Regions from separate parts of the Mesorhizobium sp. M0862 genome, predicted to be linked through region 1. Evidence: riboswitches for the same ligand, from Rfam matches in the RefSeq annotation. Region 1 holds a riboswitch; the other holds the start of a gene.

Region 1 (3,290 bases):
CGATACCAATGGCGGTATCCGCGCGCTGGCCGCCGAGATCGCCGAGGATGCTGCTGCAACCAAGCTGGTCAACGGACTGGGCCTGCGCGTCAATCTCGTTGCCTCGCCTTTCGAGCAACCACTGGGGCAGCGCCGACTTGCCGACATCTGGTCGCGTCAGGCGCGCTGGGCGCGGTTGCGCCGCGTCACTTTCCCGCTGTTTTTCGCACCCGAGATCCTGACCGGCGTCGCCGTGCCGTTGGCGTTGGCGCTGGTGGCGGCAGCAAGTGCCGGCATCAGCCTGCCGGCCACGGTGTTGGCCGTGCTGACGGCGGCCTACATTCCCGAATGCGCGCTGGCCGCGGCCAAGGGCTGGCATCTGTCGCTGCGCATGGTCCCGGCGATGATGGTCCGCGACATGATGCTTCCCGCCATCTGGGCGCGCGGCTGGCTGAGCGGCGCCGTCGATTGGCGCGGCAACACCATGATCATCGGCACCAAGGCAGCCGAGCTGGAAGAGGCTTCGTCGGGAGCGTGACGCCTCGCGGCCTACCCGGCTGCCTTCAGCGCCTGCGCAACGTCCTCCAGCAGATCGTCCGTATCCTCAAGACCGACCGACAGCCTGAGCGTTCCCGGCCCGATGCCAAGCTCGGCGCGAGCTTCGTCGCTGAGGTTCTTGTGCGTGGTGGTCGCCGGATGGGTGATCAGGCTCTTGGCGTCGCCGAGATTGTTGGAGATCAGCACGATGTCGAGCGCGTTCTGCAAGGCGAAGGCCGCCTGCTTGCCGCCCTTCACGTCGAGGCAGATCAGCGTCGATCCGCCCGTCATCTGCTTCTTGACGATGTCGGCCTGCGGGTGGTCGGCGCGGCCGGGATAGATGACGCGGGCGATTTCCGGCCGTCCTGCCAGGAAATCCGCGATCTTGGCCGCGCTTTCCGTCTGCTGGCGCACCCGAACCGGCAGCGTCTCCAGGCCCTTGAGCAGCGTCCAGGCGTTGAACGGCGACAGGCTCGGGCCGGTGTGGCGGAAATAGTCGTGCAAATTCTCGTCGATCCATTTCTTGTCCGACAGGATGATGCCGCCGAGACAGCGTCCCTGGCCGTCAATGTGCTTGGTCGCGGAGTAGACGACGATATGGGCGCCGAGCTGCAAGGGCTTCTGCTGCAAGGGCGTGGCAAAGACATTGTCGACGATCAGCCTGGCGCCGATCGAGGTGGCGAGCGCCGCCACCGCTGCGATGTCGACCACTTCCAGCGTCGGATTGGTCGGGCTTTCCAGGAAGAACAGTTTCGTGTTCGGCCGCACCGCCTTTTCCCAGTTGGCGATGTCGGTGCCGTCGACCAGCGTTGCCTCGATGCCGTATTTCGGCGCCAGCGTCTCCACCACCCAGCGGCAGGAGCCGAACAGCGCGCGCGCCGCAACGATATGGTCGCCGGCCTTGGCGCTGCACAGGAGCGCTGCCGTCACCGCAGCCATGCCGGACGCCGTGGCGCGCGCATCTTCGGCACCCTCCAGCGCGCACATGCGCTTTTCGAACATGTCGACGGTAGGGTTGGCATAGCGCGAATAGATGAAGCCCGGCTCCTCGCCCTTGAAACGGGCCTCGGCAGCCTGCGCCGTCTCGTAGACATAGCCTTGGGTGAGGTACATCGCTTCGGACGTCTCGCCGAACTGGGAACGCAGCGTTCCCCCGTGCACGAGTGCGGTCTGAGGTTTCCAGTTACGCTTCTTGGTGCTCATCGCTTTTGTTCCAGACACAAAAAAACCGGCCGCGAAAGTCGCAACCGGTCCATATGGCCTTGCGGCCCGACGGTCCTTTAGCGACTTGTTTAACGTGGCTGCAAGCCGACCGGCCAAATCACCACGGGATAACGACCCTTTAGACCTCACCTGCGCTTGCGTCAATTGCCGGCTTCATTAAGAGGTTTGTACCAGGCAGGTTCCGCAATAATATCCAGCGGTTTTGCGGCAAGAACCTGCCACAAAGAGACCGACCTTGGAGCGGAGCCAGCCTTTTGCGGCAGACAGGCATTCTTCCCGATCAGGACATTTCCGCGCTGTTTCAGTCCGGCGCGCTGGAGTCGCCGCGCGCGCTCGATGTCGACCAGGTGCAGCCGGCGAGCCTCGATCTGAGGCTCGGCGACAAGGCTTTTCGCGTGCGCGCCTCCTTCCTGCCGGGTCCCGATCATCTGGTGGCCGACAAGCTTCACCGGCTGAAATTGCATGAGTTCAGTCTCGCCGAGGGCGCGGTGCTGGAAACCGGCTGCGTCTACATCGTGCCGCTGCTCGAAAGCCTGGCGCTGCCCGCAAACGTGTCCGCCTCGGCCAACCCGAAGAGCTCGACAGGCCGGCTCGACATCTTCACCCGGGTGATGACCGATCGCGGCCATGAGTTCGACAAGATCGCCGCCGGCTATCACGGGCCGCTTTATCTCGAAGTCAGTCCGCGCACCTTCCCGATCGTCGTGCGCGCCGGATCGCGACTGTCGCAGATCCGCTTTCGCACCGGAAACGCGCTGTTGTCGGAGGCAGAGCTGAACGAATTGCACCGCGCCGAGATGCTGGTGGCGACCGAGCCGCCCAACATTTCCGGCGGCGGCATTGCGCTGTCGATCGATCTTGACGGCGACCAGAACGGCCTGGTCGGCTATCGCGGCAAGCATCACACCGGCTTGGTCGATGTCGACAAGCGCGCCGCCCAGGATGCCGTCGATTTCTGGGAGCCGCTCTACAAGAGCGGCGCCGGCGAACTGGTGCTCGACCCGGACGAGTTCTACATCCTGGTCAGCCGCGAAGCCGTGCACGTGCCGCCGCTCTACGCCGCCGAGATGACGCCCTTCGATCCGCTGGTTGGCGAATTCCGTGTTCACTATGCCGGCTTCTTCGATCCGGGCTTCGGCCATTCGGCCTCAGGCGGCACCGGCAGCCGGGCGGTGCTCGAAGTGCGCAGCCACGAAGTGCCGTTCATCCTCGACCACGGCCAGATCGTCGGCCGGCTGGTCTACGAACACATGCTGAAGCGGCCGCAGGCGCTTTACGGCACCGATCTCGGCTCGAATTACCAGGCGCAAGGCCTCAAGCTCTCCAAGCATTTCCGCCCCGCCGGCTGAACCTTCGATCACCGTCAGGCAAAATACTTGCCTGCGCTGCCTCACCATGCTTGGCTGCCTTTCGGTGGCCGGCAAGAGAACGGCGCGCAAGGGGAACCAAAATGCAGATTTCAAGATGGATCATATCGGCAGCGAGCGCTGCCATGCTGGTGATATCGGCCGGCTCGCTGGCTGAGGCGCAGGAGAAATTGAAGATCGGCA
Region 2 (3,290 bases), on a different contig from region 1:
ACGAAGTCGCGGATGGTGCAGAAATGGATGTTGGGCGTGTCGTACCAGGAATAGGGCAGGTCCGCGGTCACCGGCATCCGGCCCTTGACGAACAGCGACAGCCGCACCCGCCAGTGGCCGAAATTGGGGAAGGAGACGATGGCGCGGTTGCCGATTCGCAGCAGCTCGTCGAGCACCAGCTTCGGGTTGCGGGTCGCCTGCAGCGTCTGAGACAGGACGACGAAGTCAAAACCCTTGTCCGGATAGAATTCGAGGTCGGTATCGGCATCGCCCTGGATGACCGAGAGACCGCGCGCCACGCATTCATTGACGCCGCGCTGTGACAGCTCCAGCCCGCGGCCGTCGACCTGCTTGGTCTCCTGCAGGAGTTCGAGCAGCAGGCCGTCGCCGGAGCCGACATCGAGCACCCGCGACTGCGGCGGTATCAGGTTGGCCACGACTTCGAGGTCGACGCGCTGGCTGCCATTGACGCTCATGAGGCGAGCCCCCTTGCGCGGGCCGCCGAGCCGATGAAGCCCTTGATGGCGGCAAACAGTTCGGGTTCATCGAGCAGGAAGGCATCATGGCCGCGGTCGGTGTCGATCTCGACGAAGGAGACGGAGGCGCCGGCGGCGTTGAGCGCATGCACGATCGAGCGGCTCTCCTCGGTCGGGAACAGCCAGTCCGAGGTGAAGGACACCAGGCAGAAGCGGGTCTTGGTCCCGGCAAAGGCATCTGCCAACCGGCCGCCATGGTCGGCGGCGAGGTCGAAATAATCCATCGAACGGGTCATGTAGAGGTAGGAGTTGGCGTCGAAGCGGTCGACGAATGTCATGCCCTGGTGGCGCAGATAGCTTTCGATCTGGAAATCTGCGTCGAAACCGAAGGTCAGCGCTTCGCGGTCCTGCAGATTGCGGCCGAATTTCCGATGCAGGGCGGCTTCCGACAGATAGGTGATGTGGGCGGCCATGCGCGCCACGGCGAGCCCCTTTTCCGGGCGCTTGCCGTGCTCGAAATATTTGCCGCCATGCCAGTCCGGATCAGCCATGACAGCCTGGCGGCCGACCTCGTGGAAGGCGATGTTCTGCGAGGAATGGCGTGCGCCTGTGGCGATCGGCAGGGCCGAGAAGACGCGCTCGGAATAGCATGACGCCCATTCCAGCACCTGCATGCCGCCCATCGAGCCGCCGAGCACGCAAAACAGCTTTTCGATGCCGAAATGGTCGACCAGCATCAGTTGCGCCCGCACCATGTCGCGGATGGTGATGATTGGCAGGTCGAGGCCGTAGGGCTTGCCGGTGGCGGGATTGGTCGAGGCCGGACCGGTGGAGCCGAGGCAGCCGCCGATGACGTTGGAGCAAATGACGAAGAAGCGGTTGGTGTCGATGATCTTGCCGGGACCGATCAGCACTTCCCACCAGCCGGGCTTGCCGGTCACCGGATTGGTGCTGGCGACATGCTGGTCGCCGGTCAGCGCGTGGCAGACCAGGATGGCGTTGGTGCGGGCATCGTTGAGGGCGCCATATGTCTGGTAGGCGATCTGGAACGGCGACAAAAGCGTGCCGGCGTCGAGCTTCAGCGGCTTGTCAGGGCCAAAACGCAACACAGGGCTCGACGGGTTGTCGGCCTCGTTGTTGGTTTTTGTAGCGCGGAGCGCGGCCATGTGACTCTCCTTGCCCGCCGTCAGGCAATAAAAAACCGGCAATGCGATCGCAAAGCCGGTTACGTCACGCAAACGGCCCTTTAGCGAGTTGTTTAACGTGGCTGCAAGCCGACCGGCCAAATCACCACGGAACTGTTGCGTTCTTCTAGAACTCGTGCGGCCCGGCGTCAACGGCCAGCTATTGCCCGCCTCTCGACATTCGCGGCTACGGCTTGTATTTCCGCTGCGGCCTCCGGACGGAGGCATTCTCGATGGATTTGCGACATGGACAAGACAGCGGACAAGGCACGGCCGACGCCCCGCGCGGGCATTATGGACATCGACGCCTATGTGCCGGGCAAGAGCACGGCACCGGCCGGCGTCGCCAAGGTCCATAAATTGTCGTCGAACGAGAACCCGCTCGGCCCGTCGCCGAAGGCGATCGAGGCCGCGCGCGAAGTGGCCAGCAAGCTCGATGTCTATCCCGACGGCACCGCCCGCCGGCTGCGCGAGGCGATCGCCGAGGTGCATGGCCTCAACCCGGCAAACATCATCTGCTCCAACGGTTCCGACGAGATACTTGGCCTGCTGGCGCAGACCTATCTTGCGCCAGGCGATGAGGCGATTTTTACCGAACATGCCTTCATGGTCTACAAGATCTACATTCAGTCGGCGGGGGCCAAGCCGGTTGCTGTGAAGGAAACTGAGGAGCGCGCCGACGTCGACGCGATCCTGGCCGCGGTGACGCCGCGGACCAAAATCATCTTCCTCGCCAATCCCAACAACCCGACCGGCACCTATCTGCCGTTCCAGGAGGTCCGCCGCCTGCATTCCGCGCTCCCGGGCAACGTGCTTCTGGTGTTGGACGCGGCCTATGCCGAATATGTCAGGCGCAATGACTATGAGGCCGGCATCGAGCTGGCGGGCAGCGCACAGAATGTGGTCATGACCCGCACCTTGTCCAAGCTCGGCCTTGGCGGCGCGCGCATCGGCTGGATGTATGGCCCACTGCACATCGTCGATGCCATCAACCGTGTCCGCGGCCCTTTCAACGTCAACGCAACAGCGATCGAGGCCGGCATTGCCGCCATCCGCGACCGCGCCCATGTCGAGCGCAGTTCGTTGCACAACGAGACCTGGCTTACCTGGTTGAATGAAGAACTGACGAAGCTTGGGCTGCGCGTGACGCCCAGCGTCGGCAATTTCGTCCTCATCCACTTTCCCGACGACAAGAAGCATTCGGCTGAGGCGGCGGACGACTACCTCACCCAGCGCGGCTATATATTGCGGCGCGTTACCGGCTATGGCTTTCCCAATGCGCTGCGCATGAGCGTCGGCACCGAAGAAGCCAATCGCGGCGTCATCGATGCCCTCACGACATTCCTGAAAAGCTGAAACAATGACATCACCGATGTTTGAAAAGATCGCGCTGGTCGGCATCGGCCTGATCGGCTCGTCGCTGGCCCGAATCATCCGCCGCGAGGGCCTGGCCCGCCATGTCGCCATCGCGACGCGCAGCCCGGCCACGTTGGCACGGGCGAAGGAGCTCGGTCTTGGCGAGAGCTACACCACCGACGCCAGGGAAGCGGTCCGCGACGCCGACCTGATCATCGTCTCGGTGCCGGTGGGATCGTCGGGCGAGGTGGCGCAAGAGATCGCAGCGGCGCTG

The links. Region 1 has a riboswitch for S-adenosylmethionine ahead of NKI15_RS05920 (O-succinylhomoserine sulfhydrylase). Riboswitches for the same ligand answer to the same signal wherever they lie in the genome.
Region 2: linked by a shared signal. The riboswitch ahead of metX (homoserine O-acetyltransferase MetX) and the one ahead of NKI15_RS05920 (O-succinylhomoserine sulfhydrylase) in region 1 are both predicted to bind S-adenosylmethionine.

What each region holds. Positions count from the first base shown of each region.
Region 1 covers NZ_JAMYOJ010000003.1:188,330-191,619, reverse strand. Annotated here, with positions in the region: gene NKI15_RS05925 (ceramide glucosyltransferase) at 1-517, shown strand, start outside; gene NKI15_RS05920 (O-succinylhomoserine sulfhydrylase) at 529-1,719, opposite strand; SAM riboswitch at 1,777-1,854, opposite strand; gene NKI15_RS05915 (2'-deoxycytidine 5'-triphosphate deaminase) at 1,995-3,089, shown strand; gene NKI15_RS05910 (ABC transporter substrate-binding protein) at 3,191-3,290, shown strand, end outside.
Region 2 covers NZ_JAMYOJ010000007.1:94,417-97,706, reverse strand. Annotated here, with positions in the region: gene metW (methionine biosynthesis protein MetW) at 1-476, opposite strand, end outside; gene metX (homoserine O-acetyltransferase MetX) at 473-1,642, opposite strand; SAM riboswitch at 1,703-1,780, opposite strand; gene hisC (histidinol-phosphate transaminase) at 1,907-3,016, shown strand; gene NKI15_RS12950 (prephenate/arogenate dehydrogenase family protein) at 3,021-3,290, shown strand, end outside.